Regions from separate parts of the Polaromonas sp. P1_G4 genome, predicted to be linked through region 2. Evidence: riboswitches for the same ligand, from Rfam matches in the RefSeq annotation. Region 2 holds a riboswitch; the other holds the start of a gene.
The links. A riboswitch is a leader RNA that binds a small molecule or an ion and turns the genes downstream of it on or off. The one in region 2 is predicted to bind glycine.
Positions count from the first base shown of each region.

Region 1: linked by a shared signal. The riboswitch ahead of gcvT (glycine cleavage system aminomethyltransferase GcvT) and the one ahead of AC1D1X_RS09525 (D-amino acid dehydrogenase) in region 2 are both predicted to bind glycine.

Region 1 is NZ_JBFUCA010000072.1:3,703-11,165, forward strand. Features, by position in the region: gene gcvT (glycine cleavage system aminomethyltransferase GcvT) at 1-999, opposite strand, end outside; glycine riboswitch at 1,055-1,158, opposite strand; glycine riboswitch at 1,180-1,295, opposite strand; gene AC1D1X_RS05800 (hypothetical protein) at 1,323-1,892, opposite strand; gene AC1D1X_RS05805 (TRAP transporter large permease) at 1,965-3,242, opposite strand; gene AC1D1X_RS05810 (TRAP transporter small permease) at 3,382-3,876, opposite strand; gene AC1D1X_RS05815 (TRAP transporter substrate-binding protein) at 3,988-4,959, opposite strand; gene denD (D-erythronate dehydrogenase) at 5,052-6,077, opposite strand; gene AC1D1X_RS05825 (acyltransferase family protein) at 6,386-7,399, opposite strand.
Region 2 is NZ_JBFUCA010000146.1:4,204-12,653, reverse strand. Features, by position in the region: gene AC1D1X_RS09530 (GrpB family protein) at 132-668, shown strand; glycine riboswitch at 865-986, shown strand; gene AC1D1X_RS09525 (D-amino acid dehydrogenase) at 1,097-2,410, shown strand; gene AC1D1X_RS09520 (OmpW/AlkL family protein) at 2,476-3,075, opposite strand; gene AC1D1X_RS09515 (hypothetical protein) at 3,180-3,311, opposite strand; gene AC1D1X_RS09510 (DUF1737 domain-containing protein) at 3,349-3,555, shown strand; gene AC1D1X_RS09505 (hypothetical protein) at 3,555-4,139, shown strand; gene phnD (phosphate/phosphite/phosphonate ABC transporter substrate-binding protein) at 4,296-5,261, shown strand; gene AC1D1X_RS09495 (response regulator) at 5,580-7,985, opposite strand; gene AC1D1X_RS09490 (sensor histidine kinase) at 7,982-8,450, opposite strand, start outside.

The sequences.
Region 1 (7,463 bases), on a different contig from region 2:
GCTGGTGACTTCGCCGATAGCCATGCCGTCGGTGCTTTGCAGTTCGGTGTGGTCGCGTACAGGAACGCGCTCCAGCGCCACCAGGCCGATACGCTTGCGGGTGAGTAGGGCGGGGTCTGCCAGTTGGGCCAGGATTTTGTCCGCACCCGGAAAGCCGCCGGCACGTGCGCCACCCGTGCGGCGGATCTTTTGCATGGCCCAGTTGAGGTTGGCCTCCACCGGCGTGGTGGTGGTGTCAATGTCGTTGCCATAGAGGCACAGGCCCGCTTCCAGCCGCAGCGAATTGCGCGCGCCCAGGCCGATGGGTTTGACTTCAGGTTGCGCGAGCAGCGCGCGTGCGAGTGCGTCAGCTTGCGAAGCAGGCACCGAGACTTCAAAGCCATCTTCACCGGTGTAGCCGCTGCGGGTGATGAAGCAGTCGCAGCCGGCCACGGTGAAGCGCCCGCCGGTCATGAACACCAGCTTTTCGACGCCTGGCGCCAGTCGCTGCAAGGCCGTGACGGCCTGCGGGCCCTGCAGTGCCATCAGAGCCATCTCGGGCATGGGGATGACTTCGCAGCGCGAACCGATTTTGGCCTGGATGTGCGCGATGTCGCCCGCCTTGCACGCACCGTTGACGATGACAAACAGGTCGCCGCCGTTCGCATAGTCACGGTTGAAGAACATCAGGTCGTCGATGATGCCGCCGTCGTCGTTCAACAGCAGGCCGTAGCGCTGCTTGCCGGCGGGCAGGTCGATCACATCAACGGGTATCAGGGATTCCAGCGCGACTGCGGCATCAGCACCCACCAGGCGTAGCTGGCCCATGTGGGACACGTCAAAAAGGCCGGCAGCCTGGCGTGTGTGGTGGTGTTCCGCCATCAGGCCCGCGGGGTACTGCACTGGCATCGAATAGCCCGCGAAAGGCACCATGCGCGCGCCAAGCTCCACATGCAGGTCATGCAGGGGCGTTTTCAACAAGGTTTCGGGGGCGGCGGAAGAGGTGGACGAATCGGACAAGGCATTCTCCAGGGGGCAAAMACGGTCATGGCAAGAACTTGTTCTCAATCCATGGGCTGCCCCTGCTGTCCACTTTACCTGAGAGATTCACCCGGCGATGCAGGCTTGCTCCTTCGGTGGGCTGCCCGTGAAAGGCGGCCTCTCTCCAGTAGGGAACGCCTTGCCGCGTGGTGCGCCGCAGGGCGGTTGCCAGTCCTTTTGCCTGAGCGTTCAGTGCTACTCAAGGGGGGTGCCCCCCRGGTGCTCGTGCGCCTTCGGCGGTTTTCGCGAGGAAAACTCTCTCCTGACACCGCTGAGTGTAACGGAAGCCGCTGTCGGCTCGATCAGGCGGCCTGGTGCTGCGGCAGCAGCATGGCGATGCGCTCGCTGATGGAGTCGGCGCGCTCGTGGCCCGCGATTTTTTCGATTTCCTCGATCATTTCGCGCGAGGCGCTGAGCATGGTCTCGCGGTCTTTGGCATTGCGCAGCGCTTCGCGAAAGCGCTCGGCCATCTCCGGGTTGCGCCGGGCGAACATGCGTTCGCAGATGTCGAACAGGAACATCCGGGTTGTGGCAAGCGAGCGCTTGCCTTCAAATTGATCGGCAGAGACCTGAATGGCCTGGGTGGTTTCGGGGCTGGGAAAGTTCTGTAACTGCGCCGGCGTGAGTGTTTGGGCGGGTGCAGGCGCAGGGTTTTTTGCCGGCGCGGACGTCTTGCCGGGATGGGCTTCCAGAAAGCCGTCGCGCAAAAGGCGCAGGGCAATGGCTTCGCCGTCGCCCTCAAACAGCGGGCGGAAGTCCTGGGCCGACTTGCTGCCGTCGGCCATCAGCAGCAGGGTGCGCTCGCGCTGGCCTAGCGTTCTCACGCCGGGCTTGAGCTCGGCACGGGCACGGTCGGTTTTGTGAAGCTGCATGGATTTCATCCTGAAATGAAACCCCGAGCATGGCTGCTGAAAATGACAGCCTCGTGAATCCTGTCCGAAAAGCTATTTTGCGTAGACGAGATCCCGCAGAGCCAGCGACAGCTGCGGGACGTAAGTGATCACCATCAGGCAAGCCAGTATCACCAATACAAACGGGAGCAGGTGGGTCACGATGCGGTCCAGCGATATCCTGGCGACGGTGCAGGCTGCAAACAGGTTCACGCCGAATGGCGGCGTGATCATGCCCAGCGCAAGGTTGACCACCATCACCAGCCCGAAGTGCACCGGGTCAATGCCGAAATGCACTGCCACTGGCGCCAGGATGGGCGCCAGCACGATGATGGCTGCGCTGGTTTCAATGAACATGCCGATGATGAATAGCGCCGCGTTGACGCCCAACAGGAAGAGGGCGGGCGACTGCAGCACGGCTTCCAGCCAGTGGCCTATGGCGTCCGGCACGCCGGCCCGGGTGATCAGGAAGGCGAACAACCCGGCATTGGCGATGATGAACATGATCACGGCACTGGAGAGCACCGATTTGCGCAGGATGACGTACAGGTCGGCCAGCTTGATCTCGCGGTAGATCACGATGCCCACGACCAGCGCATAAAACACCGCCACGGCAGAGGCTTCGGTCGGCGTGAAAATTCCGCCATAAATCCCGCCCAGAATAATCACCGGCATCAGCAATGCCCAGCCCGCCTGCCAGGTCGCCTTACCAAAGCTCAGGCGGCCGTCACCGTCCTGTTTGCCCCAGCCCTTCCAGCGGCAGTACAGGTGCACGAACAGCATCAATGCGCCGCCGATTAAAAGCCCCGGGCCGAAGCCGGCAATGAAGAGTTCGCCGATCGAGACCTCGGCGCTCACGCCATAAAGAATCATGGGGATGGACGGCGGAATAATCACGCCCAGTTCTGCGCTGGTGGCCTGCAGGGCCGCAGCGTAAGCGGTAGGGTAGCCGTGCTTGATGAGTGCCGGTATCAGGATGGCGCCTATGGCGAAAGTGGTGGCCACAGAGGAGCCGGACACTGCCGCAAAAATCATGCAAGTCAGCACGCAGGTCATGGGCAGACCGCCTTGCACGCCTCCCACAATGCTTTTGGCGAATTCGACCAGCCGGCGCGAGATGCCGCCGGTTTCCATCAGGTTGCCGGCCAGGATGAAGAAGGGAATGGCGGCCAGCGGAAACTTGTTGATCGAGGAGAACATCTCCTTGACTGAAATCAGCATGTTGGCGTTGGACGCCTGGATACCGAAGATGGACGCCAGGCCGATGGAAACGGCCACGGAAACGGTGAGTGCAAAGCACAGCACCATGGTCGAGATCATTACCGCGGTCATTCTTGGCCCCCACGGTCACTCACTTTGAGCCTGCGGCCGTTCCCTGCCCCTTGCACGGGGAAAGGGTCCGCCGGCCTGCGGCCCGGCAAAGCCGGTTCCGCGGCCCCTGCTTGAACGGGGTGAAATCCATCTTGGGTTTTCATTGTGCTGTCTCCAGTTCATTGCGCTGCGTGTCAATCAGGTTGCCGATGATGCCGATCACGCAGAACATGCCGCCGATCGGCATGGCCACATAACCCCAGAACATGGAAATGGATTCAAGGCCGGCCATGGACTGCACACGCCCGCGAAGGGAATAGTCCCAGCCCCACCAGACGATGACTGCGACGAGGGCCAGAGCGGCGATGCAGACCAGCCAGTCCAGCACCCGCTGGATGCGGGGTGGGCTCCAGCGGTAGAGCACATCCACGCTGACCATGGCGCCCTGGCGGAAAGCCATGGGAATTCCCATAAAGACCATCCAGATCAGGCTGAGGCGGATCAGAATTTCACTCCACTCTGCAGGCTGCTCGAAGACAAAACGCGTCAGGATCTGGAACACACCGAGCCCCGATGCGATGACCAGCATCACGCAGGCCACCAGCATGGAGAAGCCGGTGGTCCACCGTTCAAGTTGGAGAAAAGCTTGTTTCATGGATGCGCCGATACATGAGGAGAATTGAGAATTGCAATGAAAACGCCCGCAGACCAATGGCGGCGGGCGTAAGCAGCTACAAAAAAAGTAGCAAAATAGTTGCGGTACGGTTTACTTGTAGTTCCTGATCGCGTCGATGTTGGCTTTGCCGAACTGCTTTTCAAATTCAGCGTTGACCGGCGCCAGCGTTGCCACGAACTTCGCCTTGTCGACGTTTTCGATCACGGTCATGCCTTTGCTGCGCAGCTCGGCTACACCGTTGGCATCGTCCTGGTCCACGCGGGCCCGGTTCGCCTTGGTCGCTTCCTTGGCGGCATCAACGAAGGCTGTCTTGTCGGCAGCGCTGAGCTTGTCGAAGGCCGCTTTGTTCATCAAGAAAATGCAAGGTGAGTAAACGTGGCCGGTCAGTGAAAGGTGCTTTTGCACCTGGTCGAACTTGGCGGACATGATCACAGACAGGGGATTTTCCTGGCCGTCGACCGTGCCTTGCTGCAGCGCCGTGAATACTTCGGGAAAAGCCATGGGCGTGGTGATGATGCCCAGGCCTTTGTACGCAGCGATATGCACCGGATTTTCCATGGTGCGCATCTTCAGTCCCTTCAGGTCCTCCGGAACTTTCACGTCCCGCTTGCTGTTGGTCATGTGCCGAAAACCGTTTTCGGCCCAGGCCAGCGCCTTGAAGCCCTTGGCATCGAATTTGGTCAGGAGATTCTGGCCGATAGGGCCGTCCAGCACGGCGCGCGCGTGCGCCTTGTCCCGGAACAGGAAGGGAACGTCGAGGATCTTGGTCTCGGGGACAAAATTGGGTACGGGGCCGGTGGAGGAGAAGGCCAGCTCCTGGGTGCCCAGCTGCACGGCCTCGATGGATTCGCGTTCGCCGCCCAGGGCCCCGTTGTAGAAGGTCTGGACTTTGTAGCGGCCTGCTGTGCGTTTCTCGACTTCTTTGGCAAAAGTGTCGATGGCAATGCCCTGATGCGAATTCTGGGCCGTGGAAATGCTGATTTTCATGGTGGTCTGTGCATTTGCAGACGCCATGAATCCCGCTGCGAGCGTCATACCGATAATCAGTTTTGAAAGCTTCATGTTGTTTGTCTCCGTTGAGTGATCGGGCCGGGAATTTTGTGGACGACTGGGGCCGGTTCTGCATCAGGATTTTCCGACCATAAGCACACGCATTATTGCCGCGATGCATCTGCGGTCGTGCGCGGGTTTTCGCTTAAGTACGCCGCGATGATGCTTTCAAAATCACTGTCAGGCAGCAGGCCCAGCGACCGCGCGCGTGCTGCGTCGATATCGGCGGGCCAGTTGCCCACGATTCTTGCGATGACAGGGTCGTACACCCAGTCGATCAGTCCCGCCGCATCTTTGCCGGCCACCCGGGCCAACGCCTGCGCCATTTCACCGACCGTTGTCTTGAGGGCCGGCAGGTTGACGGCTGTGCGGGCGCCCCATTCGGTGTCGGTAGCCTCTGAAGCACGAATCAATCCCTCCACCGTACGTCCGGGCGACGCAAGAGCCACGGCCGTTTCGGGAGGAACAGGGCACTGTGCCCTCGTTCCCGCAAGGGGTTCCCGAATAATGCCGCTGAGAAAGCTCGATGCCGCACCGTTGGGTTTTCCGGGCCGCACGCTCACCGTCATCAGACGCACATTGCGCCCGCGTATGAAGCCCTTGCGCGCGTAATCAGCCACCAGTTGTTCACCGATAAATTTCTGGATGCCGTAGCTGTTCTGCGGTGTGGGCAGCGTTCTGTCATCGATGACCGCCGGGAGTGGTTGCTCGGGTGAATTGCCAAACACTGCAAGCGAACTGGCGAATACGACGGTGGGCGATGTATTCAGGGCACGGCACGCCTGCAGCAGCGCACGCGTAGCATCGACATTGCTGCGCATGCCAAGGTCGAAATCCGCTTCGCATTCACCGCTGACTGCCGCCGCCAGATGGAATATCAGCGTGTCTTTTTCTGTCACCACGAGTGCTTGCGGATGACCGTCTTCCAGCAGCCGGCTCAGATCGCCGGTGATGGTTCGAATGCGGTTGTCCGCGGCCAGCGCGGCCGGCGGCGCCACCCTGTCAACCAGTGTCACTGTCCGGATGGTTTGCGGTGCGCTGCCCGCAAGAGCCAATTGCCCCGCGTCCAGAAGTTGCCGGGCCAGCCTGGCCCCGAGAAATCCGGCGCCGCCGGTGATGACGATATTCATGGGTATGTTGTCTCTATCTTTTTGTTGGTTACTCGCCGGCATGCCCGCGCCGGTCCGATTGCCTGCGGTACGTGAGGCAGTTTAGTTCGAAAGAGGAGTCGTTCCATGCAGCCGCCAGATGGTGCTGATTTGGAAGATGCTCGGAGAAAAGTATCGTGCAACTCCGGCGGCACGGCTTCTGCTCCGACGTTCGAGCCGTTCAGGATTCGCCGCGGCGGCAGAGTCACTGATTGGGGCGCCAGGACGCCGCCAGTGATGAGCGGCTTGGCGCCCGAATGAAATGGGCCGCTGGCTCGAGCCCCGATCCTTCAGGCTGCTACCACGGGCTTCGGATTGGTTTTCGGCTTGCCCGGCACAGTTCCCAGCAGCCACAGATTCAGGCCTGCGTGCCGGCTGATAAGCAGCGCGGATACGACGGGGCCAGCAATCCCGGCGGCGAGTCCCAGCGTCATCAGGACATAGGTGTCCGTGATACCCAATTTCCTGAAGGCGATACGGCTCGCTGCCGTAAAAAAAACATGCAGCAGGTAAATCGCAAATGAGAAGGATCCAATGTAGGCCAGGGGCGCGAAACTCCAGCCACTCCGCAAAAGAAGAAAGGCGCTTGAGACGCCGAGCGCCAGTGCGGCCACAGAACTTCCCTGCTCGGAAAATTGCGGAAAAAGCATGGCCCCGGTAGCGGCGCAAATAAATACGGCCGCCGCCACAAGCCGGGCCGTTGGCGTCCCGATGTCAAATCGTTTGCAGGCAAGCCCGGCCAGGAAAAAAGGCAGAAGGTAAACAGCGCCGCGGGCGGCGAAATAGTTGGGTGGGCTGAAGTAGTCAAACAGCACCGCGCTGAGCGCCCAAGCCACTGCAAATCCGGTCGCAGTAGAAAGTGCGTTGAGGTGTTCCAGCAGCAGAACAACCAGGAAGACAATAAAAAGCGCTTCAAGAAACCAGAAGTGCCCCACGGGCTCAATGTGCAACAGCCACCACTGGTTGACCGATGAGTTGGCGCCTGGCGTGAAGGCCTGCACGACGGCAAAAATAGTTCCCACCGTAATCAGGGGGAGCAGCAGCCGCCGGACCTTGCCTTTAATGAATTCAGCAGCATTGCCTTCAGAGGGGCGAAATGCAGACACATAGCCTGAGATGAAAGAGAAGAGCGGCATGCGGATATAGGCCAGCCCTTCATTGAACATCTGCAACCAGTGCCCCTCCGGAACCTTCAGGCCCACTGAGGGCGTATCCCCTACCACATGAAACAGAACCAGCAAGATGCAGGCGATGCCCCTTACCGTATCCACTTCCATGCTGCGCTTCATTTTCTTACCGGTCATCAGCCTTGCGTTCCTCTTCTTGTTTCTTTGCTGTTTTGCTCGCTGCAACTGCGTGCACAAATTA
Region 2 (8,450 bases):
CGCGCAATTACTGATTGGGCAAATGGCCTTTTTTATGCTTAAAACCGCCTTAAAAATGACCCCGCAAAGGATTCTGGCGTGTCGCACAGCGTTTTTTGCCCCTGCACAACAACCTGCCAGCCGTCACGCGCATGACTGACCAGGAATCGCTGCTTGCCGCTATCCACGAGGAAGTGGTCTTGCAGGCCTACAACCCGGCCTGGCCCCAGCAGTTTGTGGCTGAGCGGGACCGCCTGCTTGCGCTCTCCCCCCAGCTGCCGGCCCGCCTGATCGACATCCAGCACATCGGCAGCACGGCCGTGCCCGGCCTGGCGGCCAAACCGGTGATTGACATGCTGGCCGGTGTGGAATCAATCGCGGCGGCTGAAGCGCTTCTGGCGCCGCTGTGCGCCAACGGCTACACGACCTCCGCTGAATTCAATGCCTCGCTGTCTGACCGCAAATGGCTGATGCGCTGGGCAGAGGGGCGGCGCACGCATCACCTGCACCTGGTGGTGCACGGCGGCGAGGTGTGGGCGCAGCGCCTGCGTTTTCGCGACGCCCTGCGTTCGGACCCGGCGCTGGCGGCGCGCTATGCCGCGCTCAAGGCGGAACTGGCGGCCAGGCACCCGGGTGACCGCGAGGCCTATACCGATGCCAAAGCCGCGTTTGTGAACGCGGCCAGCTAAGGCTGAGCCGCCCTGCTTCCTACTATTAAGCCGCTGAATCAACCCGCTAGACCTGTACTGAACGCCCTATTCACGCTTGGCAAAACAGGCTTCGGTGGTAAATTCAAACCCGTTCAAGCAGGAGAGCGCTGCCCCACAAGGCAGCCACCGAAGGCGCAAACTTCCATAATCGCTCAGGTCCCGTACTGCCCGGAACACACAGCCGTCTGGAGAGACGCCGCACGCAAGGTGCAGCGCACCGAAGGAGCAAAGCCGAAGCTTGTCATCGACATCAAAGCAGCGGCTGAATCTCTCAGGTAACAAGGACAGTGGAAGCGGCCGCAAGCATGTGATGGCTTGGCGGTTGCCACGTTTCTTTTTGATTCAAGCACCCCAAGGCATTGCACTTGCGCAACTGCAATGTTCTGCTTGAATGAAAAGGAATCGTCATGAAAGTCATGGTTTTGGGAGCTGGTGTCACGGGTATCACCACGGCCTGGTATTTGGCGCAACGCGGCCATGAAGTAACGGTGGTGGAGCGCCGCAACGCGGCCGCGATGGAAACCAGTTTTGCCAACGGCGGGCAAATATCGGTGAGCCATGCGGAACCCTGGGCCAACCCGGGCGCGCCGCTCAAGGTCTTGCAATGGCTGGCGCGTGAAGATGCGCCTCTGCTCTTCAGGCTGCGCGCCGATGTGAACCAGTGGCTGTGGGGGCTGGAGTTTTTGCGCAACTGCACGCCCGCGCGTACGGCACAAAACATCAAGCAGATCGTGAACCTGGGCATGTACAGCCGCGGCGCGCTGCAAAAACTGCGCGCCGAGCTGGGCCTGCTGTACAACGCGCAGACCAAGGGCATCCTGCACTTCTATACCAGCCAGGCCGAGTACGACGCGGCGCAGGAGCCCGCACGCATCATGCGCGAGCACGGCTGCGAGCTCGACATGAAGACGGCCGACGAATGTGTGGCGATTGAGCCCGCACTGGCGCAATGCCGCGGCAGCATCGTGGGCGGCAGCATGACACCCAGCGATGAATCGGGTGACGCCCGCGCTTTTACCGCCGCGCTGGCTGCGCGTTGCGAGCAGGCCGGTGTGAAATTTTTGTACAACACCACGGTGCTGGGCCTGGACGCCGCGCAGGGGCAGCTCAATGGCGTGCAGGTGGCGATGGGCAGCGGCGAGGCCGGCGGCAAGGTCGAGATGCTGAAAGCCGATGCGTATGTGATGTGCCTGGGCGCCTTCAGCGCGCAGTGGGCCAAGGTGCTGGGGCAAAGCCTGCGCATCTACCCGGCCAAGGGTTACTCGGTCACGCTGCCAGTGATCAACGAAGCCGCTTCCTATCAGGTCAGCCTGACGGATGACGAATACAAGCTGGTGTTCTCGCGCTTTGGCAACCGCTTGCGCATTGCCGGCACGGCCGAGCTTAATGGCTACAACACCGAGCTGAACCTGGTGCGCTGCAACGCCATCGTGCGCCGTGTAAAACAACTCTTTCCCGACATGACGGACGGCGAAGGCGCGCAGTTCTGGACGGGCCTGCGGCCGGCCACACCGAGCAATGTGCCTTACATCGGCAAAAGCAAGGCCTCCAATGTCTTCCTCAACACGGGCCACGGCACGCTGGGCTGGACGCATGCCTGCGGCTCGGGCGCGGCGATTGCGGACATCGTGAGCGGGCGCGTGCCGGAAGTCGACTTTGCATTTACGGGGATGGCGGCGCCGGGGCGTGTGATGGCGTTGCCGGGGATGGCAAAGGCCTGAACCCGCGCCGCCGCAAGCGCCCGCGAGAAGAGACGCGCAAGTTTGGGCGTCTCACCCTTTTCTGCTCAAAACCGCCAGCCAAGCCCCACACCCAACAACATCGGGTCGGCCTTGAACGTGCCGATGTTGGCGCCGCCCGCGGACACGTCGGTGCGGATGTAGACCTTCTTCAGGTCGAAGTTCAGGGACAGCTGCTTGCCGAGGGGAATGTCCACGCCGACCTGCAGCGCCGGGCCCCAGCTGCTGCGTTTGATGTCCACGCCAGCCGGCAGGCTGACCGCACTGAAGCGGGTGTAGTTGACGCCCGCGCCGACATAGGGCTTGAAGGCGCCCGCACCCAGCGAGTCGAAGTGGTATTGCGCCATCAGCGTGGGCGGCAGGTGCTTGAAGCTGCCGATGGCGGTGCCGCGGGACGACAGCGTGTGCTTTTGCGGAACCGTCAGCACCAGCTCGACTGCGAAGTTGGGGTTGAGGAAATAGCTGATGTCGAACTCCGGCATCCACTTGTTGTTGATGGCCAGCCCGAGGCCGGTGCTGTCACCGTTGGCGCTGTCCAGGTGGACGGCGCGCGCTCGGACCAGCCAGGGGCCTTCAGCGGTTTGGGCAAAAGCGGCACCCGACAAAAGGGTGCAGAGGGCAGCGGCGGCAATGATTTGCTTTTTCATGGGTAAGTAACAGAAGAGACGGGAACATTCCCGTCATTGATTGGAGCCGTACGGCCCGTTGGGCGGCTTGATCTGGCGCAAATGCGGCCCAGCCGTCAACGCAATCAGCGCAAACCTTGCGGCAGCTCAAATAGGGGTAGCGCCTTCGGTGGCTGGCGGGCGCCCGGATCCTGCGTGTCGGCGCGCACTACCTCCGCGGTCACGACCAACAACACCTGCAGCATCTGCACGGACACGGTAATATCGCCCTCCGTTCATCAGCCGCTTGCCGCCATGACATCACCCGCCACCACGCCCCCCGACGGTCTTCCCACCTACAGGCTCCTTACCGGCCCGGATGACGCGAGCTTTTGCCGCCGGGTGAGTGAGGTGCTTGCCATGGGTTACGAGCTTTACGGCTCGCCGGCGGCGACCTTCAATGGCGAGAACGTGATCGTGGCGCAGGCGGTGCTGTGGCCTTCGCTGCGCAAGGCCGGCTGATGAGCCCTGCGCTGCCCCTGAACCCCGCAACGCTCCAGGCCATGGCGGATTTTCCGCGCCAGCTGGAGCAGTTCTACGACGCGATTCCTGAAAGCCACAAGCGCTGGACGCCGCCGTCGTGGGAAGGCATTCCGAGCGAAAACTTCACGGCCCTCGCGCAGATCTGCCACATCAGGGACATCGAGATTGACGGCTATCACGTGCGGTTTCAGCGCACCTTGTCAGAGGCCAGCCCCGTGCTGGAATCACTGGACGGCTACGTGCTGGAAAAGCAACGCGACTACGCGGCCGCTGATGCGCAAGAGGCCATCGCGGCGTTTCGGGCAGCGCGCACCCGGACGATGGCCATGCTGTCGGGCATCACGCCCGGGCAACTTGGCCGTACGGCACCTGGCCGGGCTGCAATGGCTGCTCGGCAAAATCGACGCCTCGCTCGCCGCTTGAGGCGTCCGCCGCCCCCCCCCCCCCGCCGCACAGCACGCGCGTATCCTGAGGCGCAGTATTCGCCGCCGCCCAGGCGCTTACAGGTTGCCAGCGCCATCTTTTCAATGAAAAAACAACAGCCTCTGACGCAGATACGCTGATTTATGTCACGAAGGTATTCATTCGAATGTAACAAAAAGTTCGTTTTGATGCACCGTCATGCACACTGATTGGGCTGGGAACGCGGTTTGTGCGGCCAAGGGCACACAAACCGGCATTCCTGCGTATCGGTTTCATAGACAACTGGAGTGATCAAGATGAAGTTTTATCTGCGCCATGCCGCAATATTGGCCAGCGCCGCTTGCGCCCTGGGTTCAGCAACAGCCCAGACCGACGAGGCAAAGCCTGCACGCAAGGCGAAAGCTGCGGCTGCTACCCCCGCGCCCGAAAAATATTCCGGCCCACGCGAAAAAATGGTCGTGGCCATGCCCAAGACCTATGGCAAGAGCGAAACCATGGCCTTGTGGGGCGACTACTTCAGCCACCTGTCACGCTGCGGAAACATCGACCTGCAAAACGCGCAAGGCGAATCGATGGACAAGACCAGCAACATCGACATCCTCGGTGAAAAAGAGCTGATTGAAGGTATCTCGGCCGGCAAGGTCCAGCTGGCACAGGTCAACCCCGGCCTGGCTGCGCAGTTGGTCACCGCCGGCCAGCCGGCGCCGTTTGGCGTTCCGGGCAACAAGGCCACGGGCCTGCGCAACTCCTACAAACTGATTCTGATCACCCGCATCGACAGCCCGTACAGGGAACCGAAGGACCTGATTGGCAAGAAAATCGCGCACACCACACCCACCTCCAACTCGGGCAACCTCGCGCCGCGCGCGCTGTTCCCGGCGCTGGGCCTGACGCCGGACAAGGACTACGAAGTCGTGTTCTCCAACGGCCACGAGCGCTCCGTCACGGGCGTGATGCATGGTTTTTATCCGGCCGCAGCTGTGGCCAGCGATTTGTACCAGCGCATGGTCGTCAAGGGTGACGTCAAGGGCTCGAGCATTCGCACGATCTGGGAAAGCCCGCCCTTCATGACGGAAACCTGGACCATGAGCAAGGACGTTTCGCCCGAACTGCAGGCACGCGTGAAGAAATGCTCGTTCAGCTACAGCTTCTCGCCCACACTGAAAAAGCAGCTGCCCGGCAACGACACATTCCTGCCCATCAACTTTGATCGCGATTTCGCGACGGTGATGCAGGTCTACCGCGCCAGTCAAAAGAAGTAAGGCCCCCACGGTCGCTCACTTCGTGTAGCTCCCTGCCCCCCGAGGGGGCCGCCCGCCTGCGGTCTGGCAAAGCCGAAAAATTGGTGCACCCCTATCGGGCTCACTGCGTGTAGCCCTTTTCCCCTTGCAGGGGACGGTGCCTGCGGCCCGGCAAAGCCGGTTCCACGGCATCCGCTGGCGTGAAGAGTCCAATGGCGTAACTAACAGGGGTATTCCACCAGCGGGGGCCGAGGGTCCGGCTTCGCCGGCCCCAGGCGCCGCCCCCTCGAGGGGGGAACAGGCTACACGCCAGTGAGCCTGGACGGGGGTGGATCTATTTCAGGCGCTTAGAGGTGGGTGAACCGTCCCCCACAGGCTTTCATCGAGCACCCGCTGCAGGGTGCGGATCAACTGCTCGTTGGAAGTGTGTGCCTTCACTAGTACCGCTTCTGCGCGCTGGCTTTGCTTCGGCTCCACATCGTGCGCAGAAAACACGACCACTGGCGGCACGATGTCCAGTGCTTCAATGGTGTCCAGCAGCCCCCAGCCCGAGCCGTCTTTCAACGTCAGGTCGAGCAGCACCAGGTCGTAGCGGCGGCGCGCAAGCTGGTCGCGTGCCTCGCGCAGCGTGGCGGCAAATTCGAAGGTGGCAAAGTCCTGGGCAATGGCGGCGGCAATGCGCTGTATGTCGAGGTCGTCCTCGACATGCAGAATGCGCGGCCGGCCTTCGGCCATGTTACCGATGGCACGGTGCAAACTGAGGATCAGGAGGTTCTCGTCGATGGGTTTTTCCAGCCATGTTGAAACCGCCAGCGGCTGGGTATTGAACTCGAGCTCGCCTTCTTCAGCATTTGCTGAAACCACCACGATCGGCAGGTCTTTCGTCGCCTCTTCGCGGCGCAGTGCCCGGATCAGGCTGATGCCGTCCTGGTCGGGCAGGTTCAGGTCGACCGTCATGGCAGCGTAGGGCATCAGCATGACTTGCTCCAGCGCCTGCCCTGCGCTGTGCACCATGTCCGAGTCAAAGCCGCCTTTATCAAGCATCAGGTTGATCAGGCGGGCAATGTCGGGATCGTCTTCGCAGACCAGGATGAGCGGCCTGGTCGCTGCGCCGGACCTGATGCTGGTCTGAATCGGCGCCGGCACCGCCTCGGGCAGCTCAAAGAAGAAAACAGTTCCGACGCCGGTTTCCGTCGTGAACCCGATTTGGCCGCCCATCCGCTCCACGATGGCACGCGAGATGTTCAGGCCCAGGCCCGTACCACCCATTTTTCGGGTGTCCGATGTGTCGGCTTGCGAGAATTTCTGAAAGATGCGCTTTCGGAACTCTTCGGGAATGCCGGGGCCGCTGTCGGCGACTTCCACCCGGACCCTGCCGCTCTTGCACAGCAGCCGGACTTCCACACGGGACTGGGCCGGCGCGAATTTCACCGCGTTGGACAACAGGTTGGTAATGACCTGGGTCAGCCTGTCGCTGTCGACGCTGACCCTTACCGCTTCTGCCGGGGCATCCAGAACCAGCTTGACGTTGTGCTGGCCTGCGAAGCCTTCGTTGGCCGTCAGGGCTTGCGTCAGCAAAGGTTGCAGTTCCATCTGCTGGAAGTCAAACCGCATTTTTCCGGATTCGATTTTTTCGCTGTCAAGAATGTCGTTGATCAACCTGATGAGCCGTTCGCAATTGTTGGTAGCGATGCCGACCAGGTTTTTGGCCATGGCCGGCAGCTCACCGGCCACGCCGCCGGCGATCAGGCCCAGTGAGCCGCGAATGGAGGTCAGCGGGGTGCGCAACTCATGACTGACGGTAGAGACAAACTCACTCTTCATGCGGTCAATGCGCTTGAGTTCGGTCACATCGGTGCCCAGCGAGAAGAAGCCGACAACCTTGCCTTCGTCCTCGTTTTCGCCGTAGCGTGGAAAGTACTGCATGACGTAGTCGCGCAGCTGGCCATCCGACGTGGCCTGCGTGCGGTCGTATTGCGCCGCGTAACCAGCGAGCGCCTCTTCAATCTTGCCCCGCTCTTTTTCGTGGAGCTCGTCGCCCATCAGCTCACGCATGGTCTTGCCGTGGATCTGGTCGTGCTTCAGGCCAAGAACTTCTTCGTAGGCAAGGTTATGGAACTGAAAGCGCTGTTCGGCGTCGATATAGGCAATCAAGGCGGGCACGCTGTCCGTGATCTGGCGCAGTTGTGATTCGCTGTCATGCAAGGCGCGGGTGCGCTCCTGCACGGCCTCCTCCAGGCCGCTCACCTGCGCTGCCGCCTGCTGCGCCAGCTCCCATTTGGTGGTCAGCATTCTTGCCAGCTGGCTGACTTCAACCGGATCAAATGGTTTTTTCAGAATCAGGAGGCGATCCCGGGCCTCCAGCCGCGCGAACACATCTTCCCAGGCGTGGTCGGAGTAGGCGGTGCAGATGACGATCTGTACCTTTGGATCAACGCGCCAGAGCCGTTCGATGGTCTCCACACCATCCCAGCCCGGCGGCATGCGCATGTCCACAAAGGCCATGGCATAGGGCCGCCCGGCCCGAACGGATGCCTCGACCTTGTCCAGACCCTCACGTCCCTGGTAGGCCGAGTCCAGCTCAAAGCCATCATCGGACACCGGTGCGGCGTCGCCAAACAACAGGGCTTCGGCATCGTCCAGGTCATGCGCAACCGGTCTGGACGCAAGAATTTTCCGGAAGTCTTCGTGGATGGACGGCATGTCGTCGATCAGCAAAATGCGCCGGTTCTGCAGTTGAGTCATGGCTGGCTCCTGTGTTTTTTCGCATCAGCCGGGCTTTCATCGGGCGAGTGTTGCCGCACAGGCGATGGTATGGTGAAGAAAAATGTGGCACCTTGCCCCACCGCCCCTTCGGCCCAGATACGACCGCCGTGACGGGAAATGATCCGGTGAGCGCTTGCCAGCCCGATTCCCATCCCTGCAAACTCACCCGGTGAATGCAGGCGCTGGAAGGTACCGAACAATTTGTCCGCGTACGTCATGTCAAACCCGACGCCGTTATCACGGACAAAATAAACTGTACTTTCGTTGTCGGGGTGCTGCGCCCCAACCCAGATCTCGGGGGCAGTGGCATGGACGGTGAACTTCCATGCATTGGAAATAAGGTTTTCCATTACCTGGCACAGCAACGCGGAGTCACCCACAGCGACAAGGTTGGGCGTTATGTGGACTTTCACATCCCGCGCGGTATTGCGTTTCTGGCAGTCA